Regions from separate parts of the Rummeliibacillus sp. JY-2-4R genome, predicted to be linked through region 2. Evidence: riboswitches for the same ligand, from Rfam matches in the RefSeq annotation. Region 2 holds a riboswitch; the other holds the start of a gene.
What was found. A riboswitch is a leader RNA that binds a small molecule or an ion and turns the genes downstream of it on or off. The one in region 2 is predicted to bind thiamine pyrophosphate.
Positions count from the first base shown of each region.

Region 1: linked by a shared signal. The riboswitch ahead of ACWV26_RS12410 (ABC transporter ATP-binding protein) and the one ahead of thiC (phosphomethylpyrimidine synthase ThiC) in region 2 are both predicted to bind thiamine pyrophosphate.

Region 1 is NZ_CM132623.1:2,530,306-2,546,895, forward strand. Features, by position in the region: gene ACWV26_RS12335 (branched-chain amino acid ABC transporter permease) at 1-490, opposite strand, end outside; gene ACWV26_RS12340 (branched-chain amino acid ABC transporter permease) at 497-1,363, opposite strand; gene ACWV26_RS12345 (ABC transporter substrate-binding protein) at 2,287-3,537, shown strand; gene ACWV26_RS12350 (VOC family protein) at 3,632-4,027, opposite strand; gene ACWV26_RS12355 (VOC family protein) at 4,238-4,654, opposite strand; gene ACWV26_RS12360 (zinc ribbon domain-containing protein YjdM) at 4,888-5,229, shown strand; gene sspO (small acid-soluble spore protein O) at 5,303-5,464, opposite strand; gene ACWV26_RS12370 (hypothetical protein) at 5,600-5,794, shown strand; gene ACWV26_RS12375 (hypothetical protein) at 5,919-6,101, opposite strand; gene ACWV26_RS12380 (LLM class flavin-dependent oxidoreductase) at 6,347-7,348, shown strand; gene ACWV26_RS12385 (GlcG/HbpS family heme-binding protein) at 7,435-7,851, opposite strand; partial or broken gene ACWV26_RS12390 (acetyl-CoA C-acyltransferase) at 8,199-8,581, opposite strand; gene ACWV26_RS12395 (spore protein Tlp) at 8,638-8,868, opposite strand; gene tlp (small acid-soluble spore protein Tlp) at 9,006-9,239, opposite strand; gene ACWV26_RS12405 (hypothetical protein) at 9,434-9,616, shown strand; TPP riboswitch at 9,782-9,888, shown strand; TPP riboswitch at 9,956-10,045, shown strand; gene ACWV26_RS12410 (ABC transporter ATP-binding protein) at 10,131-10,877, shown strand; gene ACWV26_RS12415 (ABC transporter permease) at 10,864-11,631, shown strand; gene ACWV26_RS12420 (ABC transporter substrate-binding protein) at 11,690-12,700, shown strand; gene thiW (energy coupling factor transporter S component ThiW) at 12,731-13,225, shown strand; gene ACWV26_RS12430 (Lrp/AsnC family transcriptional regulator) at 13,243-13,731, opposite strand; gene ACWV26_RS12435 (N-acetyltransferase family protein) at 13,921-14,424, shown strand; gene ACWV26_RS12440 (hypothetical protein) at 14,544-14,765, shown strand; gene ACWV26_RS12445 (NADPH:quinone oxidoreductase family protein) at 14,815-15,807, opposite strand; gene ACWV26_RS12450 (TetR/AcrR family transcriptional regulator) at 15,968-16,567, shown strand.
Region 2 is NZ_CM132623.1:472,098-488,687, forward strand. Features, by position in the region: gene ACWV26_RS02295 (transporter substrate-binding protein) at 1-2,012, shown strand, start outside; gene rpoN (RNA polymerase factor sigma-54) at 2,119-3,420, shown strand; gene ACWV26_RS02305 (small acid-soluble spore protein H) at 3,843-4,022, shown strand; TPP riboswitch at 4,266-4,380, shown strand; gene thiC (phosphomethylpyrimidine synthase ThiC) at 4,533-6,317, shown strand; gene ACWV26_RS02315 (BlaI/MecI/CopY family transcriptional regulator) at 6,617-7,030, shown strand; gene ACWV26_RS02320 (M56 family metallopeptidase) at 7,034-7,876, shown strand; gene ACWV26_RS02325 (DsbA family protein) at 7,927-8,580, shown strand; gene ACWV26_RS02330 (disulfide oxidoreductase) at 8,570-9,001, shown strand; gene resA (thiol-disulfide oxidoreductase ResA) at 8,991-9,527, shown strand; gene ACWV26_RS02340 (acyltransferase family protein) at 9,922-10,992, shown strand; gene ACWV26_RS02345 (GW dipeptide domain-containing protein) at 12,035-14,662, shown strand; gene ACWV26_RS02350 (DUF2935 domain-containing protein) at 14,707-15,480, opposite strand; gene ACWV26_RS02355 (hypothetical protein) at 15,955-16,590, opposite strand, start outside.

The DNA of each region.
Region 1 (16,590 bases), 2.0 Mb from region 2:
TCAAAATGATGACATATATGAATTGGTTATCATTTAACAACCACTCTGGTCGAAATAATGCCATACCTGAATATCCACCTGTAAGTGCATCCCAATTAAGAGCAATTTGTGGGATCGATAGACCAAAACCTAATGATACAACTGCAAGGAAGTTGCCACTTAAACGGACAGCAGGGAGACCAATTAATAAGCCAATTATTCCAGATATCAAACCTGACATTGGAAGAACCAGTAAGAATGGGAGCCCTAATTTAGTTGATAGAATTGCAACAGCATATCCTCCAATCGCTAAAAAACCTGCATGTCCGATTGAAACCTGTCCACCAAATCCTGTGAGAAGGTCTAATGACATAGCGGTAATTGCATATACACAAATCATGACAAAAATGGAAACCATGTAGCTAGATTGTCCAACAATATGAGGATATGCAAGTAGAAAAAGGATGAGCAGTACTAACCAAGGTTTCTTATTTGCAAGTAACGTTTTCAATATTGATCACACCTTTTTAATAATTTTTGAACCGCCAAAAATCCCCTGTGGACGCACATACAAAACAAGGACGATTAACAGAAATACAAAAACAATTTTTAATTCTGGTGAAATATAGTAACTTACTAAGTTTTGAAAAACACCAATAATTAAGCCACCAACTACTGCCCCAGGTAAACTTTTAAACCCACCTAGAACTGCACCAGCAAAAGCGATGATTAGTACTTCTCCCATCATGTTGGTGCTCAAAAAGGTCACTGGTGCTGTCATAATCCCAGCAATTCCACCTAGGACAGTTCCAATCGCCCAAGATCCCATAAAAATTCCAGAAACCTTAACTCCCATTAGTTCTGAGGCCATAATATCTTGAGAGGCAGAACGCATGGCTAATCCCATTCTAGTAAATCTAAATAGTAAGAAAAACAATAGCATAAGAACGACTGTTAATCCGACCATAAATAGGTCATTGGGTGAAAAGTAAATATTTCCAATCTGGAATGTCTTGCCTTTAAGTGCCTCCGGATAGGAAGTAGTATCAAACCCCCATATAAGTCCGGCTAACCCGTTAAAAGTCATAAATAAACCTAATGTAAGAACAACTTGATTGATATGTGGAGCAGACTGGATTCTTTTCATAAACAAAAGATATACAACCATTCCAAAGAGTGTTGCAAAAACGAGGGCTAATACAAGAGAGAGTGAATATGAGAGTCCATAACTTTTTAAAAAGACATAACTGACAAACGTTGTGATCATAGCCATTTCACCTTGTGCAAAATTGACCACTTCAGTTGTTTTAAATATTAAAACAAGACCTAAAGCTGCCAGTGCATAGATACAACCAAAGACTAAACCACCTACAATAAGTTGCATAAGAGGGTCACCTTCCTTTTTTTACTAAAATCGAAAAACAAATTATATTTGAATATTCTGAATTCTAACAAAGGAGTGATCAAACGCAAATACGTCTGTTTTAAGTTAATTTTCAATTACACTGTGTGCCTTTTAATATTCTACAATTAATACTAAACTTCCTTGTCAGCAGAAAAAATCATCTGTTTGATTCCCCCTTTAATTTTCTATTTTGCTGAAATCGTTACCAAATTCCACTTTCACTAGAGCTTATACTTTATATAAAGTTGGAATTTTGAACCATTTCTAGAGCCTATTGAGATATTTTATATACAAAAAAATTTTTTGTCAATGATATTTATAGTTTGATTGTTCTCTTTTTATGAGGCTTGAATCTTACAAATTCTTAAAAATAAAATATAAAAACACATACAATATGAACGGATACACTCAATTAAAAATAATCACCGTTCAATAGTTTTTCAAATTAAAATCAATAGTTAAGTGATATTTTTGGTAAAAGCAAAGCCTTAAGCAATAACAAAGAACTCTTTCATTACCTACCAAAATTTCATCAATTATGTATATTCAATTGATACTAGTTTTATATGTTAAAATTTATTATTATATTTTTTAATTATTGTTGACAAAAAAACATTTTCAATATAAAATTTTTTCTTATAGATACCTAAATCCGATATCTAGCAATTTTATTAATAAATTCAAATTTTAATATTTTGCAAACGCTTTCGCCTATTCACACTAATGTTCACATAACAAGACAATATACACTTCAACCTACCATTCATTTACCTTAAATTTTCTGAATTTTTAACAAATTCAGTAAAATAAAATTTAATAATAGGAGTGATGAGAACCTCTTCATATTAATCGATTGGAAAACATTTAATACAATCTGATAAATCATAATTGGGGGGATTTTATTGAAGAAAAAGTTATCGTTCTTACTGGCAATTTTTATGGCTGCACTATTGTTAGTAGCCTGTGGTGGACAAAATCAAACATCTGGTGGAAGCACAAAAAATGGACAAAAATTAGCACAAGGAATTACAGATAAAGAGATAAAAGTTGGATTAACAGGACCACAGTCAGGACCTGTTGCTGAATATGATAAAGTGCGTAAAGGTTTACAAGCTTATTTCAATTATATAAATGATAATGGCGGTGTAAATGGAAGAAACATCAAATTAATCGCATATGACGATCAATATCAGCCAGCAAAATCACTCCAAAGTATGCAAAAATTGATCAATCAGGATAAAGTGTTTGCTCTTCTATATCCAATTGGAACGGCCAATATCGGCGCTTCCCTACCCTTGTTAGAAAAGTCCGGTATTCCAGTAATAAGTCTAGGCACAGGTGCAAAAAAGTTTGTTGAACCAACAATTAAAAATATTTTTGGCGGAACTTTTAACTATGAGATAGAGTCTACAATTTTCTTGGATTATGCTGTGAACAAACTACATGCTAAGAAAATTGCAATCGCCTTCCAAAATGATGACTTTGGTAAACAAGGTTTAGAAGCCGCACACAAGAACATTGAAAAATACAAAGGTGTATCGATTGTCAAAGAAGTTCCGTTCTTAGCTACAGATAAAGAATTCAGTTCTCAGGCTAAGCAGCTAAAAGAGGCACAACCTGATGTGATTATTATGAACTCAACTCCTGCTCCTGCTGCTGGTCTTCGTAAGGAACTGTATAAAATTGGTGCATCAAAAATACCGTTTATCGTATCAATGACTGGTGGCGATGATATAAACCAATATAATCTAGCAGGGAAAGAAGCATGGACAGGGGTTATTTCTTCAGTCGATCTTCTACATTATGATAAATTAAGTGGCCCAAAAGTAGAGAATTATATTAAGTATGTTTCAAAAGAATATGGAAAAGAAGCATTAGGACCTCTTACACAAAAAGCTTGGTCTGCTGGGCAAATATTTGTAGAGGGTTTAAAACGGTCGGGTGATGATTTAACTTGGGATAATTATATAAATAAGTTAAATACTTTTGATAACTGGACAGAATCATTCTACACCAGCATTAATTATTCACAAAATCACCATTATGGAAATACAACTTTATACATTACAGAGGCAAAAGACGGCAAGATTGAACCAATATCCAAAAAAATCTACTATGATGCTGATAAGAATGAAATAATTTACGAAAAATAAGAAATGATAAAAAGCTGACTGGAGATAACAAATCACCAGTCAGCTTATTTATTTGTGCCAAATAGCAGAAATTAATTATACATTTACCATTAACCTATTTCGCATTCTTATCTGGCTGATGAATACCGAAAATATTGCCTTCTGGATCTATATAATACCCTTGCCAAGCCATTCCAGGTAATGCGTATTTCGGTAATGCAATCTCACCGCCATTTTTTAAAATTTTCTCTTCTGTGGAATCATAATCTTCCACTCCCATTGTACATGCATAGCCATTTAAAGCTTGATTTTTTTCTGGTGGAGGACTTTGGCGTTTCATCAGTGCACCATTTATACCCATCTCATTTTCGTCGCCCGTTACAGCTCCAAAATAAGGCATACCAGCATATTCGCTCCAATCTTCAAATGTCCATCCAAATACATCTCCATAAAACTTTTTCGCTCGATCCATGTCATCAACATGTATTTCAAAATGCACTAATCTACCCATGTTTTCCTCCTAATTCCCCTTATAAATTATGAATTACAAAACTCTTTTCGTATGTAATTTCTACAATCGTTTTCGGCAATCCTTCATTATTATGGAAATTAATGTAGGAAATTATTCACTTTGTTGTTTCTTACTACGGTGAAATATGCTCACCAAATTACATTAAATCAAAAAAGATGATGTACTGTTAAGACATCATCTATTAGAGGTTCATTCCTGATTAAATGCACTCTCATCCATATAAGCAATTTCCCAAATATGACCGTCTATATCCCTATATCCCCAAACATACATAAATTCATGATCTTGAGGATCACTATAATTGCTACCACCTGAGGCAAGTGCCTTATTGACCATCTCGTCCACTTGCTCACGATTTTTTGCTGAAAGACAAAAAATTGCTTCTGAAGTGGAACTTGTGTCTACTACCTCTCTCTTCGTAAAACCTTTGAAGCGTTCCTCAATCATCAACATCACGAAAATATGATTGCTAACAATCATACAGGCAGCCGTTTCATCCGAAAATTGAGGATTGAATTCAAAACCTAATTCTTTAAAAAAAGAAGTAGATCTGTTCAAGTCTTTTACTGATAAATTAATAAAGATATTTTCTGATTGGAATGCCAATATTATATCTCCTCTTCATCAATGGCATTAATGCCATTGATTTATTATTTTTCAATCTTATATATGATTTAATCTTAGAAATATTTTATCAATTATAGCAACCTTTTGCTAATTCGAACTGATTTTTCTCACCATTAGATTTATTACAAATAATGGTTATTAAAGAATAGTATTGAAGAAAAGATTTTTTCATGGCAAGCTAGAAGAAAATATAATAATTCGGAGGAAAGAAAATGGAACAAATTCCAAGTTGCCCACAATGTCAATCGGAGTATACGTATGAAGATGGAGCATTATTTGTTTGTCCAGAATGTGCACACGAATGGACAGCACATGAGCAACAAGTGGCAGTAGAAGCGAGTATAATTCGAGATAGCGTAGGCAATCCTTTATCAGAAGGAGACACTGTAACCGTTGTAAAAGATTTAAATGTCAAAGGTGCATCTTCAAATATTAAAATTGGAACAAAAGTAAAAAGTATTCGCTTTGTCGATGTAGATGGTCACGATTTAGAAGGAAAAGCTGATGGATTTGGAGCCCTTTATATTCGCTCTAAATTTGTAAAAAAGCTTTAATTTAATTTTACATCATAAAAGGGCTTTACCCAAAAATCATGGAATCATGACTTTAGAGTAAGCCCTTTTACATCTACTGTCTTTTCTTAGTCTTTTTATTATTAAGCTTTTCAGTTGTTGTTAATGGTTCGCTCGAAAATTCCTGATTGAAATTACTCGATTGTTTTTTACGAAGCGCTTGTTTATCACTGAAATCTTTACCTAATTGCTTACTCATTTTCTGGGTTTTATTCACATTTGCCACCTCCATAAAAATAGGTTTTGCAAAATCGTATGAAGTATTCAGCATCCTAAAAGAAAATATGAGCCATATAAATCGAGCATAAATTCGCTTATTTGGAGCAACTTATTTTCTATGGAGGTGAACATTATGCCAAAGCAAAATGGGTATAAACCAAAGAATAAAAAGTACCATAACAGCAATTTTACTGATGTACAAGATCGCAATACTACAAATGATCCACGTAATAGCCCTGATAATTATAAAGAAGAGTTTGCAGCTGAATGGCGAGAAAAGGCTATCGCAGATATCAATAAACAATCGAATGATCGCAAAAGTAAATAATATGTAAAAAAAGTAGCTGGAGAAAAACAAACTTTTTTCTTCAGCTACTTTTAGTATAAAATCATGAAAGAAAAGCGGCAAAAAGGATTTACATCACATTTTACCGCCAAAACAAATAATTATTCTATTCTAAATTTTGTCGTGCTACTTGATTTGCTTGTTCTTTCTTCTCCTTCATAGTCTTCTCTTCGTCTTGCTTTTTGTCTTGTATTTGGTCATGCTTTTCCTCTATATTGACAAATTCTTCTCCATCTTCTGCAGTGTCAAAACGGCCATGTGATTTTGGTATATTAGTCTTTTCAGACATATAATTTCCTCCTTATCAGATTTTTGTTTCTTGTTTTTCATATACCACTTTATATAGACTCTTAAACATTAAAACTACTAAAAAATTCAATTTAATAGAAAGGTTAATTTGTTGACAAGAATAATTTGGTATTATACCTTTGTTTCGATAAGCGAAAATAATATTCTTAGAGTTTTGCATAAAAACATAACTAAATAAGATATTTATAAAGCAGTCTAAACTTTAAATATGGAGGGATAAATTAAATGGCAAATATCAATATACCACTTTCCGTATTGAATCTTGCCCCTATCCGTCAAGGACAAAATGCGAAACAAGCAATTGATTCAATGATTGACCTTGCACAGTCTGTAGAAAATATGGGGTATACTCGTTACTGGATTGCGGAACATCATAATTCTTCAACTTTAGTAAGTTCGGCTACATCTATATTAATTAAACATACATTAGAACATACCAATCATATCCGTGTTGGGTCAGGTGGTATTATGTTACCAAATCATTCGCCATTAGTTGTAGCAGAACAATTCGGTACAATGGCAACTATTTATCCTAATCGTCTTGACCTTGGCCTTGGCCGTGCTCCTGGTACAGATATGTTCACTGCAAGTGCGCTTAGACGATCAAAAAACGATTCGGTCTATACATTTCCTGATGATGTAAGTTCACTACTTACCTACTTTGGTCCAGCCGAACAACAAAGTTATGTGAAGGCTTATCCAGGCGTTGGAACAAATATCCCAATTTATATTCTAGGTTCTTCTACCGACTCCGCATACTTAGCAGCAAATTTAGGGTTACCTTATGTATTTGCTTCCCATTTTGCATCGCAACAAATGGAAGTGGCAATATCAATCTATCGTCAAAACTTCAAACCATCTCAATATCTGGACAGTCCATATATGATGGTTTGCTTAAATGTGATTGCAGCCGAAACAAATGAAGAGGCTGCAAAATTATCAACAACAATGGAACAATTTTTCCTTAATATAATAAGACGGACTAATACTCCTTTACAACCACCTGTAGATGATATCAATGAAATTTGTAATGCTGCGGAAAAAGAAATGCTTAACTCAAGATCAAGTATTACATTTTTAGGAGATAAAGAATCAGTACGGAATCAGCTGACAGAATTCCAAGAAAAATACGATGTTCAGGAAATCATGGTTGTCTCGTATATTTATGATATAGAAAAACAAAAACGCTCCTATGAAATATTGAAGGAAATTATTAATGAAGATTAATCCTTAATATATGCAATTAAAAGACAAAACAGGCTCAAGTTATTTTCCTTGAGCCTGTTTTATTAAAATCTAGAAATTCAAAATTATTATGCGTTTACTACCAATTCTTGTTCGAATGCTTTTGCCCCAGCTTTTGCAACGGCAACATCATTTGGAACTGAGCTACCACTGACACCAATTGCACCCACTACTTTACCGTCTTGTACCAATGGAATACCACCGCCGAAGACAACTACTTTACCATTATTTGTAGTGTTGATGCCATAAAGTTCTGCTCCAGGAATTGTTGCAGCTTCTAAAAGTTCTGTTTCAAGTTTGAAAGCAACAGCTGTCCATGCTTTTCCTTGTGCAATGTCAACACTACCGATCCATGCATCATCCATGCGATGCACTGCAACTAAATTGCCTCCTTCATCTACGATTGAAATGACCATTTTTAAATCACGTGCTACCGCTTCGCTTTCTGCAGCAGCAATCAACTTTTTTGCTAATTCTAAATTCATATTATCTACCTCTTTTTTATGTATTAGTTACCCTATCCACCTAAATTAAATGAATATATGGAACTTTTTTAATTTTAACATAAATAATTAACTGAAAATGTAAAAATTTCTTACTTTACAAAAAAGCAATACACAAGACTTCAATAAATAACCAATAATGCAATATACAAATTGAATTTTCAAAGGCTATGTTGATGTACTAACTGTTACTGAAGGGTTCAACACATTATCGAAAAAATTAAAACTCAGCTAATCTTCTCTTAAGAAGGGTGCTGAGTTTTTAATTATTATTAATATGAAATTTAAAAAAACTCTTGCATTTCCTGAAATTCCATTTTTTTATATCATCAGAAATCTAAATTTTCCCACACTGCAGCTATCCCTTGGCCACCACCAATACAAACTGCACTCACACCATATTTTTCCTTTCTACGTCTTAATTCATATAATAATGTTAGTGATATTCTAACGTCACTGGCAGCTAAGGGATGTCCAAGTGCAACTGCACCACCATTCACATTCCATTTTTCTAAATCAAATCCTAATTCCTTTTGACAAGCCAAATATTTTGAATCGCAGGAACTGATCCGGTGCACATATATTTTAGCTCTACACCGACAATTCCCCATGATTTCAGGCGAGCAATAGGTTTTAGATTGTTTTCTTTTGTATAATCACCGGAAGTAACAATCATTGCACCTGTCCCATCAACCATACCGCTTGACTTACCAATTCAAAAAGCTGTGAAGAATAATATACTTCCATCACAGCTTCTATTTCTATTCCCTATTTAAAGCTATCTCTCCAAGCCTTTTCTGCGGCCTTATCCGCAATTTCTTTTTCCTTTATTTGAATTTCTCGTTGTCGACGGTAATTCTTTTCTTCTAGATGCTCAAGTTCTTCCTTACCAGCAAATTCCATGCTGATTTCAGCTTCGCTCATATTCTTTCTTGTATTTTCAATCATATTTTGGATTGGTGCTGCACTATTAGATTGTTTATTTTTTGGTTTTTTCATTTTAAGAGTCCTCCTGCGATGTTTTCATTACTGTATTAGTTTGTTAAGGATTGCACACTTTATACAATAAAGAAAAAGTAAAAAGCTGTGGCACAAAATTTTGGATATTCATCCTTTTGCCACAGCCTTTAACTAAATTATTGTTGTCCTCGTTTTCGTGCTTCTGCTTCATCATGCATTTCTGCAATAAATGCATCAAGTGCTTGATTTCTACGTTCATTTTTTTCTTTAATTTTTTGAGCTTCTTCAGGTCCTGCAAATTCCATACTAAATTCCGCTTCTTTTATATTCTTCTTCGTATTTTTAGCCATTTGTTTTAAACGCTCCACATTGTTAGAACGGTCATCTGGGTTTGGTGTATGTTGATTCATTATAAAAAACCTCCAAAAAATGATTTTTTGAATTACTACGTTAGTTTGTTTAATTTTGTTTACATTATTCAATTATCCGTAGTGGAAAATAATAAGAGAAATACAGTACTTTTTCTCCATTTATCTAAGTGCTAATTATTAAAGAATAAATCTTTTACATATTGAGCACATTAATTTCTGGGAGGTGATTAACCATGCCAAAACGTAGTGGATATAATCAAAAAAACAAAACACATAAAAGCAATGATTTTGCAAACCAAAATAATACGAACAACCAAAACCAAAATTCAAATGAAGAATTTGGTGCTGAATTCGAGGCTAACAACCAAAATAATTCAAGCTACAAGAATCTAGAGTCACATAATAAAAATAAATGACTTGTTGATTGCTAAGCCTTAATACATTATGTATTAGGGCTTTATTTTTGTTCCGTAGAGATGTTGAAATCTCTTCCAACAACAATCTATTAAGGTAACAAACTTTCAGATATAAAAACCCTTGCATAAAATAAATTACATGATAAGCTATTAATGGAAACTAAATAGCACCACTAGGGGTGTCCCGATGAGGACTGAGACTGAACAATCGTTCTAAACCCTTTGAACCTGATCTAGTTTATACTAGCGGAGGGAAGTGAGACATGTTTAATGAATTTATTATACATACCCCACTGACTTTGTTAGTGGGGATTTTTTTATTTTCAAAATTGAATAACAACAACCTACTAGGGGCGCCATTAGGCTGAGATTGTACCCTTTGAACCTGAACTAGACAATTCTAGCGTAGGAAAGTAGTTTCACAGATATTGTTATCTGAGTAATTCTTTTGAAACTGCTTTCTTTAATAGAAAGCAGTTTTTTTAAGTCATTAAAAAAAGAAAGGAGTAACAAAATGACACTTATTCTCAAAGATGTCTCCTACAGTTTCACAAACGAACAAAAACAAAAAAACAAAGTAATCTCAAATCTAAATCTGGAAGTACAAAACGGTGAATTTGTCTCGATCATCGGTAAAAGTGGAACTGGAAAAAGTACAATCTTACGACTTATCGCAGGCCTCCTAGTTCCTTCTGAAGGACAAATTCAAATTGATCAAAAGTACATAACACTTGGCGATGTCGGTTATATGCCACAGAAGGATCTACTACTCCCTTGGCGTACAATCCTAGATAACATCCTAATCGCGTCCGAAATTCAAAAAGACCTGAACATTTCAAAAGATGAAGCGAGAACTTGGTTAAAACGAGTTGGATTATCAGAATACGAAAATGCTCTACCAAAACAACTATCCGGTGGAATGAAACAACGAGCATCATTTCTAAGAGCATTATTAACTGGAAAAAATATCCTATTATTAGATGAACCATTTGGTGCACTAGATAGTATAACGAAAAAAGAAATGCAAACATGGCTTTTATCGATTTGGCAAGATTTAAAGAAAACAATATGTTTTATTACGCATGATTTGGAAGAAGCGATTTATTTAAGCGATCGCATCATACTCCTTCATCCTAATTTTCAAATAGAAGAGATTTCTGTTGATTTGCCGAGACCTCGCGCTGCGAAAATGTTACATTCTCAAAAAATAATTGAATTACGACAAGAATTGGAGTTAAAGATTGCCAATGAAACAGATTAAGAACTTTCTACAAACCTATAGTTTATTTATCATTGTTTCTATTATTCTACTAGCGATTGTTGAATTGCTTGTACGTTTGACAATCGTCCCAAGCTTTATCATTCCTGCACCAACTGGGGTACTAAGAATGATAATAGACAATTGGCAACCGCTAATTTTTGAACATTTAAGTGCTACTATGCTGGAGTTTATCATTGGGTTTTTAATAGCCGTTATAGGTGGTGTAATACTTGCAGTTAGCATGTTCTTTTCAAAAACTATTGAAAAAATTGTATATCCTGCGGTTGTCATCTCGCAAATGATTCCGATTATTGCCATTTCCCCTATTTTTGTTTTGTGGTTTGGGTATTCCATCTGGAGTAAAGTTGCTGTCACAGTCCTTATTTGTTTCTTCCCAATTGTCGTAGGTACTTATGATGGACTGAAGTCATGTAATCAGGAGTATATCGAGTTATTACGTTCAATGGGGGCTACTCGTTTTCAAGTTTTTCAAAAGCTACATATTCCAATGGCACTACCTTCTTTTTTTTCTGGATTTAAGATGGCCATTGTTTTTGCACTTGTTGGGGCAACCATTGGAGAATGGCTAGGAGCAAGTCAAGGCTTAGGATATTATAGCCGAAGAATGTCTGGAAATTTAAACTCGGAAGGGGTCTTTGCTGCGATCACACTCTTAACTATCGTAGGCATTTTACTATTTGCACTAGCCACTTGGTTTGAAAAAAGAATCACCAATAAAGTGAACCTTCACTAATGTAAGATTTTCTTCATCCCGTGAAATACAAATCTAATAGAAATAGGAGCATTCCAAAATGAAAAAATGGATTACATATTCTTTATTACTATCACTACTCGTCCTCATGGCAGGATGTAGTGGAAAAACTCAATCAAAATCGACTGATGAAAATGGGAAAAAATTAGACAATATCAGCATCATGCTCGACTGGTACCCAAATGCTGTACATTCTGCCATCTATGCAGCACAAGAAAAAGGCTATTTTAAGGACCAAGGCCTAAATGTCAAAATCGAAATGCCCGCTGATACCAATGATCCTATTAAACTTGCTGCAACTGGGAAAGTCGATTTAGCTATTAGTTATCAAAATCAAACAATTTTATCAAAATCAGAAGGAATTCCAGTCGTTTCTGTGGCTGTTTTAGTTAGACATTCACTAGACCAACTCATGATGAAAAAATCAGCAGGAATCAAATCACCTAAGGATTTAGAAGGGAAAAACGTTGGTTATTCATCAAGCGAATTAAGCGAAGCTACTGTCAAAACAATGGTTGAAGCAGACGGTGGGGATTTTAGCAAAGTCAAAATGACTGATGTCGGTTGGGATTTAATTTCATCAGTTGCGACAGACCATGTAGATGCGATTACAGGTGGCTATATTAACCATGAATATGTTCTTTTAAATAAAGAAGGTTATGATATGATGACCATCAAAAACAGTGACTATGGCGTACCTGATAATTATGAACTAATTCTAGTAACAGGTGAAAAAACTTTACATGAAAAGAAAGATGCAATTAAGCGATTCTGGACTGCTGTAACAAAAGGCCAAGAATACGTAAAACAAAATCCAAAAGAAGGATTACAAGTTTTACTAGATCATGAAAATGATAGTTTTCCTTTAGATAAAGAAGTTGAAACAAAAAGTTTACAAATCCTTCTACCTCTCATGGAAGAAAAAGGAGTACCTTTTGGCTATCAAGACCAAGAAGCTTGGAAAAAAGCATCTGATTGGCTTTATCAAAGAGGGGTTATTAAAAAACAAGTTAAACCTAGTGAAGTAATTGATAATATCGTATCAAAATAATTTCAGAGGGGCTTGGTCTAAATGAAAAATATGAATAAAACAAGAAAACTTACCTACACTGCCATTATTGCTGCTATCACAACTATCTCTAGTAGTATGGTATATATTCCATTAGGATTTGTTAAAGTCTTTCCAATCCAACACTTTGCCAATATTTTATCAGCTGTTCTTCTTGGACCTTGGTACGCAGTGTTGCAAGCTTTTATGTCCTCATCTTTACGCATAATGCTGGGGACAGGAACTGTGTTTGCGTATCCTGGTAGTATGATTGGAGCATGTTTGTCTGCGATACTCTATACAAAAACAAAGAGACTAGCGTTTGCAGGTCTAGGTGAAATCTTTGGAACTGGCATCCTAGGCGCTATGGCCACTTATCCGATTGCCATTTTATTTTTAGGCAAAGCATCTACATTATTTGGCCTCGTCCCCGCTTTTGCCATTAGTTCGTTTACTGGTGCCTTAATGGGCTATGGATTATTGAAAGTATTACAAAAAAATAATGCTTTTTCTCATATAGTTAACTAATATTTAAAATCAATCTCCTAAAGATTATGGTTTTCAAGTATAGGTAAAATGGTAGAGTTTTTGACCTCTCTTAAAGCCAAACTAGTTTGGATACGCGTTATGCCAAGCTTGTTGAGTTTTCGGATAAAGCTTTCTAATTCCTTTCTACCTCTATTGACCACCTTTAGGAGATAATCATGTTCTCCTGTTAAACAATGGCATTCTAGAATTTCAGGGATGGATGAAAGCTCCGTCTCCAATATTTCTAACTGCTCAGCTTGATGAATCGTTGTACTAATGAAAATGAAAGTTAATAACTCAAATCCTAGTTTTTCTTGATTTAAGATTGTAACCTGCTGCTGTATGTAGCCTTCTTTTTCTAATCGTTTAATCCGCGCATGAATTGCTGGAGGGGACAAATTTACTTGTTTAGCTATCTCCGCATAACTTATACTCGCATCCTTTTGCAAGCTATTTAAGATTTGAATATCCAACTCATCAAGAATTTTATTTGTTACTGACTCCACTCTTTTTCCTCCCTCTTTCTATTCTTCAAAAAACCACATAAATAAATGTAAATTATTAAATGAAATGTATCGAAAACCTTATTTCGCTTAACATTATTTCAAATTATTTTTATTATACAAAATATTATTTATTATGTAAGCGGAAAGAGCTAAAATAATTAACAAGAATATAAGTAAGGGGTAATGATAATGAACAATACTTTTACATTTAGAAATGCAATGATTGAAGATTTACCGGAGATTGTTAATATTTACAATTCCACTATTGCAAGTAGAATGGTAACCGCTGATACAGATCCTGTTTCAATTGATGATCGAATGGAATGGTTCCATCAACATACCCCATCCAAAAGACCCTTATTCGTTGTAGAAGATCAAGGTGAAATTTGTGGCTGGATTAGCTTCCAATCTTTCTACGGTAGACCTGCTTATGATTCAACAGCAGAATTAAGTATCTATTTGCATGAAGATTATAGAGGAAGAGGTCTTGGAAAAACTACTTTGAAATATGCCATTGATGCATGTAAAGGGTTAAAAATCAATCGCTTGTTAGGTTTCATCTTTGCACATAATGAACCAAGTCTTCGCTTATTTGCAAGCTTCCAATTTGAAAAGTGGGCACATTTACCAGAAGTAGCTGAATTGGACGGAGTGAAAAGAGATTTAATAATTATGGGTAAAAAAATTGATTAATCCCCTTCATCTAACTTAAATAAAATTACTCGGACAACTTTTCAATTTATAGCCTCCTTCATACTATAATCATTATCCTTTTGTGAAATGACATCTTATGTATAAGGAGACAGCAGCCGATGAAATATGTTCATTTTTTTGAAAATAGAACAAATGTCTTAAGTCAGATTTTAGAAAGTGTTCCCTCAGTTGATACACCGGTGAAAATTAAGGGGCGAAAAGGGAAAGTTGTAGAAGTCAATATAATTGGTGAAAACATTTTTCATGTTAAAGTGGTATTTGAAATAGTTAAGAAAAAAATACCGGTATTTAAAGATGACCGAAATAAGAAAAGAAGATAAATATTATATAAAAAAGTGACGAGATCTGGATGATCTCGTCACTTTTTTATTACAATTTCACAAGAATTCTTCCGCGAGCTTGTCCTTTTAGTAAAGTTGATAGAACTTCTGGTAGTTGTTGTAGTGAAACTTCTTGTAAAACAAATTCTTCTAAGTTTGCAGGTTTAAAATCAGTTGCTAAACGATTCCACGTTTCCACCCTTTTTTCCATTGGGCAGTAAACTGAATCAATTCCTAGTAAGTTGACTCCTCTTAAGATAAACGGGAAAATGGTTGTCGGTACTTTATTGCCTGCAGTTAAACCCGTAGTCGCTACAGAACCGCCATATTGTATTTGACTAATCACAGATGCAAGCACTTCACCACCTACAGGATCTACAGCTGCTGCCCATTTTTGTTTACCTAGTGCTTTAATTTTACCATTATAAACGTCTTCTCTTGAAACTACACTTTGTGCACCTAATTTTTTTAGGTATTCGTTTTCTGAAGTTTTTCCTGTACTTCCTTCAACTTGATAACCTAATGTGGATAGAATTGATACTGCAAAGCTCCCTACGCCACCCGTTGCACCAGTAACTAGAACTGGACCTAAATCATTTGTTATTTGGTTATCCTCTAAGCGTTGAACGGATAATGCTGCAGTAAAACCAGCTGTACCGATAATCATTGCTTCTCTCATCGTAAGGCCTTCTGGAAGCGGCACAATCCATTTTGCAGGAATCCGAGCGTATTCACTATAACCCCCGAAATGTGATACACCAATCTCATAGCTAGTAGCAATAACCTCATCCCCTTCAACAAAACGAGGATCATCTGATGAAACGACTACACCTGCTAAGTCAATTCCGGGAACAAATGGGTAGTGGCTAACAATATTGCCATCAGGAATCGTTGCAAGACTATCTTTATAATTGACGCCGGAATACTGAACGCGAATCAACACCTCTCCCTCAGGTAAATCTTGGAGTGAAAGCTGTTGAACCCCTACTGAAAATTGATCGTTCTTTTTATCTACAACTAGTGCATCAAACTTTTTATTCATGATATAACTCCCTTCACATTTGTATAAGATTTCATTATTAACTCAATCATAACAATAAAAATTTGACCGGTCAATATAATTTTGACCGGTCAGAATAAAATAGTACTAAATATGTGCCCGATTTTGTGTATAATATTAATTATAATGGACGGTGAGTTTAATGAATAATAATAAGGCTGAAAAACGGCGCGAACAAATTTTAAGAGCTGCCTTTCAAGCTGTTTCAGATAAAGGTTTCCATAATGTTACCCTGCAAGATATCGCAAATTATGCAGAAGTAAGCAAAGGTGTTACAAGCTACTATTTTCAAAATAAAGAAGATGTTTTTTACCATTTGCTCAAATGGGTAACTGAAAAAATTTATAAAAAAGAGAATGAGGCAATTAGTCAAGAGAACAATGCAGTAGATCAACTACGGGCCTATGTAAATGCGGCTTTTTCGAATCCAGGTGAGAATCGCAAATTTTACCGAGTTTACCTTGAATTTCTCGCTCAAGCGAATAACAACGAACAATTTCGTGAAACTAATATCCAATTTTATGAAAATTGTTGGTCAATCGGAAGACAAATTATTAAGAAGGGTCAAGAAGAAGGCAAATTTGCAGATATGGATATAGACCAAGCTACTTATTCAATTCGCGCTTTTATCGATGGCTCTCTTATTCAATGGTTGATGCGAAACGATGATGGTCTTCATTCATACTATCGGGATACTTGTTTTAAAACCATCTATCGTTTCTTAACAAATAAGGCTTTTTAGAACAGCTAGAAAAGAGATTGGAT
Region 2 (16,590 bases):
ATCCTTCTTTATATGAGGGACAAGAATTGCATCCTAATGTTTTTTATGCCGGTGAAGTAACGCATCAGCAAATATATCCTACTCTACGATACATTATGAATAATTTTGGACCGAAGTTACATCTAATAGGAAATGATTATATTTATCCTAAAGCTACAAATAAGGAATTAAAAAGGTACTGGGAATTTTTAGGTGGTCAAATTACTGGAGAAGATTATGTCCCATTCGGTCATGAAAACTTTGAAGGAATATTTAGTAAATCAATTTCGCAACAATCGGACGCTATTTTTTCAACACTAGTAGGCGACAGTCTTATCCATTTTTATAGAATTTTTAAGCGATTAGGTCTATCGGCAACAACGTTACCAATCTTTAGCGCAACTACTAAAGAAAGTGAAATAAAGGAAATCGGGAGCGCTTATGTTGAAGGACACTATAGTTGTGGAGGATACTTTCAATCGATAGATTTTCCTGAAAATCATAGGTTTGTAGCCAAATTTAAACAGTCATTTGAAGAGGATCAAGTTATTTCTTCCGTTATGTTTAATACTTATATAGGAACAAAGCTCATTTTAGAGAAGTTAGCTAAATTAAATAAAGATGAGCCACTTCACTTTAAATTTTATGAAAGTAAATTTTTTTCACCGTCTGGTTTGTTATATATAGAGAAAGGAAGCAATCACTTTGCACGTTCAATAAAAATAGGAAAAGCTCAGAAAGATGGTCAATTTGCAGTTGTTTGGGATTCTAAGGAATTAATATCCGTGAAATATAGTAACGCAGATTCCGGTTATAATTTGTTAGAATGGACTGATATTTTTTCCAATCTAAATTCATCCCCAAAACACCCCATTTTTTTGATTAATCATTGTGATGAAGTGATATATATGAACGGTGTTGCGAAATCGCTATTCCCGTATGAAAAAGAGCAGATTGTATCATTTGAAACAATAAGACGGACCTATATCAATTGTGAATTTAAAATAGAGAGTATGGATAACAGTAATAATTTTAGAAAAGTTACCATTACAAATGAGTTGAATATTCCAAAGGTAGAAAGTGTAATGGAATTCGGTGAAATTTCAACTTTAAACTCAAGTTATAAAGAACAGTTATATCTAGCTGAAGCTGCAGCAAATTCAGATGCTAATGTACTAATTTTAGGTGAAACAGGTACAGGAAAAGACATCCTTGCTAATGAAATTCATAAAAAAAGCAAAAGAAATAAAGGACCACTAATTACAATTAATGCAGCTTCCATACCAAGAGAATTAATTGCAAGTGAATTATTTGGATATGTGGACGGTGCTTTTACAGGAGCATCTAAAAAAGGAAAGATAGGAAAGTTTGAGGCAGCAAATGGGGGAACACTGTTTTTAGATGAAGTTGGGGATATGCCATTAGATTTGCAAGTTTCGTTGTTACGTGTCCTTGAAAACAGGACTGTTACATCCTTAGGGGACAGCAAGGAACGAAAAATAGACGTTCGTATTATTGCAGCTACAAATAAAAATTTGAAGGAAGAGATAGCGTATCAAGGAACATTTAGAGCCGATTTATTTTATCGGTTAAATGTAATTTCAATACAGATGCCGGCACTACGAAACAGGAAAGAGGATATAGCTTTATTAATTAGGGAGTTCATCTCTGGGCTTAGTCATTACTACAGTAGCCAACCGAATGATATTACTGCAGAAGCTTTATCGCATTTAACGGCTTATTCTTGGCCAGGAAATATACGTGAACTTAGAAATGTTATTGAACGTTCCTATTTATTAGCAAAGGATCGCTCAGAATCGGTTATAGATTCGCATCATTTACCACCTGAGTGTAAATCATATGAATTCTCTGTTCAAAATCCTAAATTTAACCTAGAAAGAATAGAGCGTGAAACGATTCAAAAAGCTTTGAATGCATCTAGTACGTTAACCCAAGCTGCAAAGTTATTAGGTATTTCTCGAAGTACTTTATATAGAAAAATAGCATTACATCAATTAGAGATAAATCTTTAATAGTGTAACTTTGTAAGAGGCATAGTAGGAAATCAATCGACTCGTAATATTACATAAATGGTGAAGCAGGTTCTTTATTATGCTGTTCGAGAGGAGATAAGTGCGTATGAATTATCATTTAACTCAGAATTTAGCATTAACACAAAAATTATCGTTAACACCAACAATAAAGCAATCACTGGCTATTTTAGGTATGAACTCTCAGGAAGTTCTACAATTGGTAGAGGAGATGCTAGAGGAAAATCCATTTCTATCACATGAAAATAAATTATTATATCGTTTAATGAAAGAAGATAAAACTATCACTCGTAAATTTTGGGGAAGTTCATCAAAAGATACTTTTTATACAATTGCTACCTCTAGCGGTGGCATGGAGGAGTATTTACGCGACCAACTTTTATTAGAAAAAGAATGTAAAGGGAAGAAACGTCAAGGCTTGCTTTATTTAATACAAAACTTGACTGATCGTGGCTACTTAAAATGTTCTTTAGAGGAAATGCAGGCGAGATTTGAATTGACATCTGATGAGGCTACGAGTGTGTTAAAGGTACTACAAAGCTTTGAACCGGCTGGCATCGGTGCACGGTCCGTATCTGAATGTCTGCAATTACAATTACGCTCTTATTCCTGTATTCCACCTTACACCGAGTCAATTGTTATTCACCATTTAGAGCAAGTAGCAGCAGGAGACTTGAAAGCACTTTGTACAATTTATAATTGTAGTACAGATGAAATTCGTGATGCAATTGACTTTATTAAATCGTTAAACCCATATCCAGTAGATAATTTTTCTAATGAAGAAAGTCATTATATTGTGCCGGATTTAACTGCTCGTTTTTACAATGGAGAAGTTATATTAACCGTCAATGATTCTATTACTTCCGGTTTAATTATTGATGAAATGATGGAAGAGAATTATTTAGATGATGAATCCAAAATGAAGAGAAACGAGGCACTCTTGTTAAAGACCGGTATAGACAAGCGTTCGGCTACTCTATATCGAGTAAGTTTAGCAATTTTAGAAGCACAGCCTACATTTTTAGAACACGGTATCAAAGCACTGGGTTCGTTGAAGTTGGCCGATATTTCAAAAGTTGTAGGACTTCATGAATCTACTGTTTATCGAACGATACGTGGTAAATATATTGATACTCCTCATGGTTTATTCCAAATGAAAGATTTATTTATGAGAGGTTTAAAAAATTCTACAGGATTCGACCAAAGTATTCAATTGATAAAGAATCGTATTAAAGAACTTATTGCGATGGAGGATAGAACTCATCCTTACTCTGATCAAACTCTTTCAAATATCCTTAGACAGGAAAATATAGAGATAGCTCGCCGTACGGTTGCCAAATACCGTCAAAAAATGGGAATAAAAACAGCTAAAGAACGTTTTTTAACTTAAGGGATATCCATTTACTTTATTCAATTTGCTACTCGTTGGTATAGTTACTTATATTTCTTATCGGTGCTCTGATTATAATCACTTTAAGTATCGGTAATAATCCATCTACAATGCTAATAAGTAATGGAGCACTATCAAAAACACGCTTCAATTGACTAAAAGATTTCTATGAAGTTAATTATCTCGGTCCGAATAGACTGCAACGGATATTAAAGGTTCTAAAGGTAATAGTGGGCGAATGATCAACCCTTTCAAAGCAGCCATTAATTTATTTACTAAAGCATCTTTTTCTTATTAAAATCTATTGTTTAATAGTTATGGAGAAAATCAGCTTACACATGGAAGTAGACAATTACAACATGTATATCTAAGTTATTTGAAACAAATAGTATAACTATTAAAGTCAAAAGGAGGTGGCTACAATGGACGCACAACGAGCACAAGAAATTTCTTCTTCGCCAATTATGGCGAATGTAACCTTTAATGGAGAGGGTATTTACATTGAGCATGTGGATCGACATAATGGAACAGCTACAATCCATTTCCTAGATGATCCAAATAATAAAAAAAGCGTATCTGTAACAAGCTTAAGTGAACAATAATTTATCCGTAATTCCCACAATAAACCTCCACCTTCTGAGTGGAGGTTTTACGTTTGATTAACTTTAGTTGGATTCTCCTTCTTCTTTACAATAAAATGACGCTTTCTTTATCTTAAGAAAGGCGACAAAATTTGAAGAAGTTACTCTAATGTTTATCTTTCCCCAGCCTCATCCACTTCGCTTATTTTCAAATTTATCTTTTAATTCAATAAAGTATAATGTATAATAAAACCAAAATTGAATAGAAATAACTAGGGGAGTCCAATAAGTTGGGCTGAGAAAGAAACACGTTGAAGTTTCTTGACTCTTGGGACCTGATCTGGTTCATACCAGCGTGGGGAAGTTAGAAGCATCATTTTAGTTATACTACTTCTGTATACATATTAGCCGGGTCCAGCCATTTATTGGACACCGGCTTTTTTATATACTTCATAAGCTTGTATAAGCTCTCCACTTGTTTTGTTCTATATCTCGTCCTTCTATTCGAAAAAGGAGAGATTAACTATGTCAATGTCAACTTCTTCATCTAGCAAACAAAGTATTTCCATCATGTCTAATTTTCCAGGGAGCAAAAAAGTATATGTAACAGGCTCTAGACCTGACATTAAAGTTCCAATGCGTGAAATTGAGTTAAGCCCGACAACCGGAGCGTTTGGAGAAGAGGAAAATTCTCCAGTACGTGTGTATGATACTAGCGGACCTTATACAGACCCTGATTATTCTGTCGACATTACTAAAGGTCTTCCTGCCATTCGAAGTTCATGGATTCAAGAACGAGGAGATGTTGAGGAATATGATGGTCGTGTAATCAAGCCAGAAGATAATGGTTATAAAGATGAAAACGATCCTCGCACGACTCATAACGTATTTCCAGGATTAAAGCGGAAACCGTTACGTGCTAAAAAAGGGAAAAATGTTACACAACTTCATTATGCAAGAAAAGGAATTATCACGCCTGAAATGGAATTTATCGCAATTAGGGAAAATATGAAACCTGAATTCGTAAGGGATGAAGTTGCAAAAGGTCGAGCAATTATTCCTTCTAATATCAACCACCCAGAATCGGAACCAATGATAATAGGTCGAAACTTTCATGTGAAAATTAATGCGAATATTGGCAATTCTGCTGTTTCATCTTCTATCGAAGAAGAGGTTGAAAAAATGACCTGGGCAACACGCTGGGGGGCTGATAATATTATGGATTTATCAACCGGCAAAAACATCCACACTACACGGGAGTGGATTATCCGTAATTCATCGGTTCCTGTTGGCACTGTCCCAATTTATCAGGCACTCGAAAAAGTAAATGGTGTTGCTGAAGATCTTACCTGGGAGGTTTACCGTGATACCTTAATTGAACAAGCAGAGCAAGGTGTTGATTACTTCACCATTCATGCTGGTGTTCTTTTGCGATATGTCCCGCTAACAGCTAAACGTGTAACAGGTATTGTATCTCGCGGTGGGTCTATCATGGCACAATGGTGTCTATACCATCACAAAGAAAGTTTTTTATACACACACTTTGAAGAAATCTGTGAAATCATGAAATCCTATGATGTTGCATTCTCTTTAGGGGATGGTTTACGTCCTGGGTCTATTGCAGATGCGAATGATGAAGCACAGTTTGCAGAATTAGAGACTCTTGGAGAGCTAACAAAAATTGCTTGGAAGCATGATGTACAGGTGATGATTGAAGGGCCCGGGCACGTGCCGATGCACCTTATTAAAGAAAATATGGATAAACAATTGGAAGTGTGTCAGGAAGCACCATTCTACACACTTGGACCTCTTACGACGGATATCGCTCCTGGTTATGATCACATTACATCTGCGATTGGAGCTGCAATGATTGGTTGGTATGGAACAGCGATGCTTTGTTATGTAACGCCAAAAGAACATTTAGGTTTACCGAATAGAGATGATGTTCGTGTAGGGGTTGTCACATATAAAATTGCTGCACATGCTGCTGATTTGGCAAAAGGACATCCAGGAGCACAAAAAAGAGATGATGCCTTATCAAAAGCTCGTTTTGAATTCCGTTGGAGAGATCAGTTTAATTTATCTTTAGACCCTGAACGTGCAATCGAATATCATGATGAAACATTACCTGCTGAAGGTGCAAAAACAGCACATTTCTGTTCTATGTGTGGACCTAAATTTTGCAGTATGAGAATCTCTCAAGATATTCGTAATTTTGCAAAGGAAAAAGAACTAGATACGAAGGAAGCTATTGAATTAGGTATGAAGGAAAAAGCTGAACAATTTAAGCAATCTGGTGGTAAGATATATCAATAATTTTCATATGAAATAAAGCAAAGAAATGCCACAAACAACCTTGCCCTAATTACTTAGTTGAGGCAAGGTTGTTTAACTTTCTATTTTTAACTATTAGCTGTGAGGATTTCAGACACTTAATATCGTGTATACTAGCTTATCTCATGTAAATAATCGCCCAGAAACCGTGAAATCTCAGCTCTCAAACATGAATAAAACCCCACCTCAAAAAATCTCCTCAATTTCAAACTACCATTCTATTGACTCTCCCTCCATCTAACACTACAATGGGTAATGTAACGAAGTGAGGTGTCCAAATCATGAATATTCGTAAGTTCAAAATGCATGAAAGTGGATTGAATCGATTTTTTGGTCCACTGGAAGCGAAGATTATGGACGTTTTGTGGAGCAACTGTGAGATGACCATCAAGGATGTCCAACACGCGCTTGAGAAAGAAAAGGCAACGAACTTCAACACGGTGATGACAGTCATGAATCGACTAGTGGAGAAGGGGATTCTTCAAAAAAGAACAGAAGGAAGATCCTCGATGTACAAGCCTGTTCAGACGAGATGCGAGTTTTTGGATACGCAGTCCAAGGAAATGACTAACGAGCTCATGGACGAGTTCGGCAATGTCGTGGTAAGTCATATGCTTGATGCATTGGAAGATGTGGATGATGAGCTTGTTGCGAAACTTGAGATGAAGATTAAAGAATTGAAAAAGGATCGCTAGCCTATGGAAAAACGACAATCTACTTTTATGTTATTCGTGTCGCTTTTAATTTCGGGAACTATTTTTGTTCAAATGGCTTTATACGTAGCAGCTTATTTTGCTGGTTGGCAGATGAAATTCAACCTTGTTGAAGTATGCCACAGCACGCTAAAAGCAATAGGCATGTCATCGCTTGAATATGCACTCGATGCACTCGTTGTCTATACGCTACTCTTTACATTTTGGAAATTCACGTCGCAACTGTTTCACGCGATGAAAATGAAAAGGAAATTCCAGCAATATCAAGATACTTCGCAATCGCTTAAACTAAACGAGCATTACAGTACCAAAAACATCATGGTCATTTCATATCCAGTGCCGCTCGCAATTACGATGGGATTCATTTCACCGAAAGTGATTATCTCAACAGGATTGATGAATCTATTAAATCAAGACGAACTAGACGCTGTAATCTATCATGAAATGTATCACCAAAAGAACTATGACCCTTTGAAAATATTTTTGCTATCGCTGTGCGCATCGACTTTTGTCTACATACCGATTTTGAAATGGTTCAACCAAAAATATCGAATCATTCAAGAAATCATGGCAGACAATTTAGCGACTGAAAAACAATCGACTTCGATGTACATTGGCAGCGCATTGTTGAAAATGTTGAAAGCAGGGAAGGCAGAGCCGATGCCATTTATCTATGCATCGTTTGCCGATACGTCAGTCAATTACAGAATTGAATATATGCTCAACCCTTTGAAAGAATTTCAAATAAAGATACCAACTGAAATGGCCTTCAGATCATTTACGATTTTTGGCTTAATCTGTGCCTTTTTTATTTACGCGCTTGCGTAAATTTTTTACCCAATTACACTACATCACGTAGTTTATAAAGGAGTTTAAACATGTCTAAGAAAATATTTTGGATTATCGGCATTATCGCCGTATGTGTGATTGCCCTTATTGTGATTAATGGACAAAGTGGGAAATCAGGAAAATCATCCGCAGCAATTGACTACACAAATCAACCATTTTTAGGGGACAAAGATGCACCAGTTGAAATCGTGGAATTCGGCGATTACAAATGTCCTCACTGCGGCGAGTTTAACAAAAGCGTAGTACCATATCTAGACCAACAATTTATTGAAACAGGAAAAGCAAAACTATACTTCATGAACTATGCGTTTATCGCACCTGATTCAAAAACTGCAGCACTATTTGCAGAAACTGTTTATCAACAACTTGGCAACGAAAAATTCTGGAAGTTCCATGATTTACTATTTGCCAACCAAACAACAAAAGACGGTAAAGAAAACTTAATGACAGAAGACTTTTTGAAAACTGTCTTAAAACAAGTGGCTAGCGATGCTGAAACAGAAAAAGTTGTGAAAGCATTCAGTGATAATAAGGCGCAAAAAGCATTTGACCAAGATATGAAAACGGCGAACAAACTAAAAGTACAAGCAACACCTGCTATCTACATTGGTGGCAAAGAATTCAAAGGCCAAACAATGGATGATTTTAACAAGATGGTAGAAGAGGCAGCAAATGCTAAATAAACCGCTATTACTAGCATGGATTACATCAATTATTGCCATGGGAGGAAGCCTATTCTTCAGTGAATATATGGGCTTCATCCCGTGCGACTTTTGCTGGTATCAACGCATTATGATGTATCCACTCGTTATTATCTTAGGAGTCGCCTTTTATCATAACGATCAAAAGATTTACAGATATGTCCTACCTATTTCAATAATAGGAATGATTACAGCCGGCTATCACTACGCATTGCAAAAAATTCCGTCCATGCACGAATTCGCAACATGCACAAGCGGCGTTCCATGCTCAGGCCAATACATCAATTGGCTAGGCTTCATCACCATCCCATTCCTATCGCTTATCGCGTTTATCATCATCACCATCACGATGATTATACTTTTGAAAAGCAATAAGAAAGGAGAAGAGGTCCGTGAAAAATAAGAAAAAACGCTTTTACATCAGACTAGTCATTCTAGCTGTATTATGCGCAGCCATTATTTTCACCATCTATAACACGGCAACAAAAGACTCAGCTAAAATGATAAAAGTAGGGGACCAAGCACCAGACTTTGCGCTAATAGATATGAACGGCCAAAAACACCAACTATCCGAATACAAAGGCCAAGGCGTCTTCCTGAACTTCTGGGGAACCTGGTGTAAACCATGCGAAAAAGAATTCCCACTGATTGATAAACAATATCAACAAGACAAAAACAAAGGAATTGAAGTTCTAGCAGTCAACGTTGCTGAACCCGAACTGTCAGTACAGAAATATATAGACCGAAAAGGCTTAACCTTCCCAGTCCTAATCGATCACACCAAATCGGTCATGAGAGCCTATAACATCGACCCATTGCCAACAACGCTACTCATTAGTCCAGAAGGCAAAATCGAAAAAATTATCACAGGCGAAATGAGCGAACAAGATATTAAACAAAACATGCAACAAATTATGCCAGAATCATAAAAGGAGTGCCGGTATCGGCACTCCTTTTAATGTTTTTGAGTTAAAATTCATACCAACTAAAAAGAAATCCACGTCCATAAACAATTAAATCCCCACTTCTTTACCATTAAAAAGAAAATAATAGACTATAGTACCTATATAAATTACCTAAATAAACCAAAAAATTAATAGTATAATACAATTTAGGTCTCGCTTAATATATTAATATACGATAAAATGATATAATATCGATGTTTGATTTTAATCGAATTTTAATTTTCAGTTCGCATATTGAATGGTGAAGATGAGAATGAGTGTTTCTCATAGAATCTAAATAATCACTGTATGGATCAGTGATAGATTCGTAAAGAAATTCATAATCACACTACTACATCCAATAAGGAGTTTTCATGTTTTGATAAAAGAATGGAATTTACTTCGTGTAGTTGCCTGCTTATCAATCGTCATGTTGCATAGTACAACGCAAACCGGTTGGAAGCATGGTTATCCGGATATTGACCACTACCAAACGATTCGAGCAATCCTCTGTTACGCTACACCCACATTTGTAGTGCTTTCAGAAATTATATTAGCCAACAAATATCCAAATGGGTTACCAAAAGGATTTTGGCTAAAGAGATTTAAATTTATTTATTTACCTTTTCTTTGCTTTGCGATTATCGATGCATTAGCAACATTCTATCAAAATCCTAAAACAGATTTATTGACTAAGCTAAAAGACAATATTATCGAAGGCGATTTTGAAGGATACTTCGTGTTAATAATTATCCAATTCTATATATTGCATTATATTGTAACAAAATTTAAGTTTTCAATGCTGTGGTTCATCCCACTAAGCGTTATGATTATGGAACTTAGTTTAAATGTACTTCGACTAGAAATTCCATTTGTGTCAGATAACGAGCATAGATTAACGGTATCATTCACAACATGGATTGCCTATTTCGCAATTGCCTTTTTAATAGGAAAGCATTATACAGTAGTTGCGGAAAAATTAAAAATCTACAAATGGCATACCATTCTAATGGTCATCGCTTCCGTATTATATATATTCGTAATGTCTGAAACAGGCCTAGAAGGAGTCACATCACGACGCGTTGATTTACTACCATTAGTCGTTTCAATGAGCTTAATGGTACTAGCATGGGGACAATATATTCCGCAATCTAAAATTGTCAACCTAATCAGCAATTACTCATTCGGAATCTATTTGCTTCACTGGCAAATCCAAAGATTCATCGCACAATATACTGCAAACTATTTTAACCATACGTCAACACGCGTATTAGGACTATTCTTCATCTCATTAATCTTAAGTATGATCATCATAAAATTACTATCATACTTGCCATTCGGTAAATACATCGTCGGCAATACAACAAGAAAATGGGATAAAATGTTCAAAAAGAAAAAAATAAAAGAAATGCCATCAACTGAAACTGCAGATGTAAAACTGCATGCTTAGGGATTGATATAGAAAGAGTGCCGGTAATTTAATCGGCACTCTTTTTGTGTTTGGGGAAGGGGGTTTTGGAAGACTTAAATTGCTGAGGATGTGGTGAAATTTAGAAAATAGCGAATTGGATTGGGAAAGTAGCGAGTAGAACCGAGGAATGGGCGAATAGACAAGCCGGAAGAGCGAATGGAATCCAAAAAAGAGCGAATAGAATGATCGAATCTCCAAACCCCGAAAAGGAGAGATTAGAAGACTTAAATTGCTGAGGATACGATGAAATTTAGAAAATAGCGAATTGGGTTGGGAAAGTAGCGAATAGAACCGAGGAATGAGCGAATGGACAAGCCGGAAGAACGAATTGAATCCAAAAAAGGGCGAATAGAATGAGAGACTCCCCAAACCTTCTCTCTAAAACCCGAAAAGGAGAGAATAGAAGACTTAAATTGCTGAGAATACGATGAAATTTAGAAAATAGCGAATAGGATTGGGAAAGTAGCGAATAGAACTGAGAAATGAGCGAATAGACAAGCCGGAAGATCGAATTGAATCCAAAAAAGGGCGAATAGAATGATCGAATCCCAAACCTTCTCTCTCAAACCCCGAAAAGGAGAGATCAGAAGACTTAAATTGCTGAGAATACGATAAAACTTAGAAAATAGCGAATTGGATTGGGTATAAAGCGAATAGAACTGAGAAATGAGCGAATAGACAAGCCGAAAGAGCGAATAGAATCCCAAAAAGAGCGAATAGCCCCCTCCATTTCAACCCCAAAAGTTCAAAACCCCAACCCTAAAATGCTCAAAACCCATCATCCGCGGCCAAAAACTCCATATCATCAAAAACATAAGCCGCGCTCAAGCAAGAGCAATCATAAAATGATAGTACCAGATACCTAATCTACCACCAAATGCCCCCTTAAAACCCTTCTTCACCTACAAATCTCCCAAATTGTTAAGATTCCAATAATTCGCCACTATTCACCACCCTTTGTACTCCAATCCATGCTATAGTTAATAAAAATCCACTATTTTCATAGAAAGGAAGGATACACATGTCTTCACAGCAAAAGGCAGTTGCAAGACTAACTGCAGCAGCTCTATCCGCGACAATGCTGGCAACAACAGCTTCAATGGCTTTACCAGCGTTAAGAGCAGAGGCGCAAACTACGACTCAATCAAATACTGTCAAAACAACAAATACTAGTAGACTCGGCCAAATCAAATCTGGCACAGCCTTAATATATAAAACGCCCAATTCAAGCAAAGGAACAAAAGCAGGTACTTCGAAACTACAACTAACTTATTACATAAACAAATCAGCGAAGTACAAAAACGTAACGTATTACCAAATCAGTAATTATAAAAGCACAACAAAGACAGCAATCGGCTGGATTAAGGCACAAGATCTTACATCAAATGCCTATACGATTAATAAAAACACGACATCAAGATATATCACTGGGTCCGGCAAAGGCTACACAAGACCGTGGGGTGGCTCACGCAATGTGCTTTTATCATCACTAACAGCTTATAAAGGTGCGCTATTCAAAACCAAAACAATCGAAAAAGTTGGGAATGAAACCTGGTATAGTGGCACGCTAAATGGTCAAACAATTTGGCTTAAATCGAACCAAGTTACTACCAAAAATCCAGCCATAACAGTAAATAAACTAGGTCGCATCAAAACAGCAGCTGCCAAAGTATATTCAGATATTAACAACCTGACAAAACAATCCCAAGCATCATCAACTAAAGTAGGTAAGACTTATTACATTACAAAGCAAGTGACAATTGGATCGAGCACTTACTATCAACTAACTGGTATTGGATGGGTTAAAAGTACAGACGTAACAGCAGTAGCCCGAGCAACAGCTCAAAAGCCATCTGCAAAACAAGTACTAAACGGCACAGGATCAGGTTACAACATTCCATGGGGTACTACGAAAAATATCACGCTAAAAACGCTGAAAAAAGATGAAGCATTCACGATTAAAACAGCAACAAAAGCTGGCACTGAAACATGGTATCAAGGTACAACAGCAAATAACACAACCATCTGGGTTTCATCCAAACAAGTGAGTAACGTAACTCCAGTAAAACCAATAAACCCAGTAGAACCAACAGTCCCAGAAGAACCAACAAAGCCGACTGAACCAACAAACCCAGAACCACCAGCTCAACAACCAGAAACAACAGCAATTACTAAAGTCGGCACACTAAAAAGCACAACAACCAAGATCTATCAAGACCTAACCGATTTAAACAAAACAATCGATGCAGGCACTACCTATACAAAAGAGAACTTCTATGTATATAAACAAGCAACTGTAGATAACAAAACCTATTACCAAATCAGCCGAACAGATGGCACCAAAATAGGGTGGGTAGAAAAGGATCAAATTACCTTATCTGACATCACGTCATCTACAGCTGCAAACCTAAAACTATACCTAACAGGCTTCGGTACAGCTTATAACATCTCAAACGGCACAACAAACAATGTCGTTTATAGCTCACTAGCAAACTACCGAACAAAAGCCATCACAGTAAATAGAATTGAAATCATTAACGGCAAAACCTTCTACCAAGGCAGCATCGGAGGCAAAACCGTCTGGATTACACCTGAACAAACAGGTAATGACTATCTTGTAGAGAATTTGAGAAAAACATCCAATATTACGCAAAGTGAAATGGAAGCATATTTGATTAAGAAAAAAGGTACAAGCATTACATCAAACAATTTATACAAAATGATTCCAACTTTCCTTGAGGTTCAAAAGGAATACGGCATCAATGCTCAATTTATGTTAGCTCATGCGATTTGGGAAACAGGCTGGGGAAGTTCAACAATTTCACAATACAAAAATAACTTCTTCGGTTATCAAGCATATGATTCAGCACCATTCACATGTGCCCTTTACTTCCCAACAGGAAAAGAAGGTCTTGAATATTATGCTGATCGTATTTACTACAACTACCTAAAAGATGGCGGTCAATATAACAACGGTGTCAGCATCGCAGGTATGAATGTAAGATACGCTACCGACACAAATTGGGGTCGTAGCATCGCACGTCTAATGGAAGAAATGAAGCCATATGACAGCAAATACTATACTGGTAAAACAGTCAGCACACTAAATCCAGCACCGGTAACAGCAACATATAGCAACATCATCCCAGCGGACAAGCCACAACCAAGTGTGTTCTACACATTTGACAAAGGCATCACCGCAACAGCAACACTGACAACACCAGTCTACGGAATGCCATATAGCAGTTCAAAGACAATCGGCTCTCTATCAATTGGTAAAGAGATTACGATTCTTGGTCATAACGGTGACATCAAAGACTACAAAGATAAAAATGGCAAACTAATCGGGCGTTGGTTCCGAGTTAGCTATAACGGCAACGATCAAGCATGGGTAAGAAGCGACTATCTAAATATTAATAATTTATTAGTAACCAATGGAGATGGTTGCAACGTCCGCGACAAAGCAACAACAACAGGCTCTAAAGTTCTAAAAGTATTAAACCACGATGCATACCTAAAAATAGTAACAGACTCTAAAGGTAAAATTGTTACAGCAAAAGACGAAAAAGATACGACCTGGTACCAAATCATGATTCCAGGAACTACAACGAAAGCTTGGATTAGCTCAACAATTGTAACGAAGTTTTAAATAAAAAGAACTCAGTCAAAATTATGACTGAGTTCTTTTTCATGCTAGGAAACAACGTCTCCCTCTAAGTTCTTCCAAAGGTGATGAGCTTCCCTTGCGATATGTTCTAACAAATCCGGAGGCGAGGTTGTAACGAGTGCACAATGTTTGATTAAGTCATCTACTTCTAGTTTAAATTGCTCTAAACTTTTTGCTTCTTTAATAATCATTTGCTTGAAATTTGTTAAAACCGGTAACATTTCATTGCGTGGCATGCGTACCATTGTTTTTAATGCATTTGCTTGCAAAAACAACCGCTCGAATTTTTGCTTCATATTTGTTACTTGAAAGTTTATTTCATAATTAGATACATCAGAATAATGAAGGATATAGCCAAGGTGGTCTGCCATTTGCCTTAACCAAAATACAGTTTCATGTATAGTAGCATCTGCAGGTGTAACGTATCCACCACTCTCTATTAGTTGATAGACCTTTTGAGATTCTTCTGATTCCCTCATCATGTGGTCGAGAAGTGAAGCGGGTGTTGAAATAATTACATCACAGTGTAAGGATTTATCCAATGTAAAGCCAAGTAAACTGTGAAACTCGCGTGAAGCATGTTGCGCTTCATTGATTAAAGTACCGATATCCCCTTGTTTTGCTTCCGCCTTTTTCCATACCTCTCCTAAACGCTGAATATTATTCTGATTTGCACGGGCTAGTTCCATTTCATAATGGCTAATTTCCCTGTCAAAAAATCGGCCATGATCATAATCATTCCGTAACCAAAAAGCAATAACCCCATAGGTATCCCTTTCATACTTATCCGTATATGCCATTCCGCTTACCTCCCAATTAATATGATGGAAGAAAACATGAAAACTAAGTGATTTACATGAGATGTTAAAAGACTCAACAATGGGATTATATTCATGGTAAGCAACCTTTATGTTTTATTTTGTTTTAGTAAAAGGAATAGAATAAGAAAATGTAAGATTTGCAGAGCTAAGCATTTTGACACGATTCCTATGAAACAATACACAATCAACTGAACAACAAACCTAGCAACAGCAACGTTAAAAATTTGCGAAACATTATCGTTTGAATGAAACCCGTATATTAAAGTTTTTAAACTGCATTTATTCGACTATTGTTTTTTAGGAATAAAAAGATTCCCACCCCTAAAGGAGTGGGAACATTAATTTAATGCATAATCCAAAATCGAATGTGCACTACATAAGAATTATCTAATAATGAAGAAACTCATTCGGCAGGAAAAGTATAGATACATTTCTTTTCTTTTTTATTATGAATTATTTTTGTACTTCATCAATAGTAGCTGAAAGTGCTTCAGATACATCACCAGCTTGAGGAGAGCCATCTAATAACTCATTAGCATCTTTTGCAAAGTTTTCAGTATCAGCGTTTGCTTGGTTAATTTGATTGTTAGCTTCTTCTAGTTGTTTGTTTTTATCGTCAATTTCCTTATTACCTTTAGCAATTTCGCCATCAGCTTTTGTGATTTCTCCGTTCGCTTTATCCAATTCAGTGTTAGCAGCGGTGAATGCATCAGTAGCTTCTTTTTTATCGTTCGTTAAATTTTGAATAGTAACTTCATCAGCTTGTTTTTGCTTTTGAGCATCTGCTAATTGACCTTGAGTTTCTGTTAATTGTTTTTGTAGAGCTGCTTTATCAGTGATGGCTACTGCCAATTCTTTTTTAGTTTGTTCAAGTTCCGCTGATGTTTTAGACAATTCTTCTGTTTTAGCATTTAGTGCTGCTTTAGTTTGTTCTAATGATGTATTAGCTGTTTTAAGACGCTCTCTTAAACTAGCTGCTTCATTATTAGCTTGAGTTAACTTTTCTTTTGTAGATGTTAATTCAGCTTGAGTGGCTTCATTTGAAGTTACCAAAGCATTATATTTATTATTTAATTCCTCGTAGTGGTT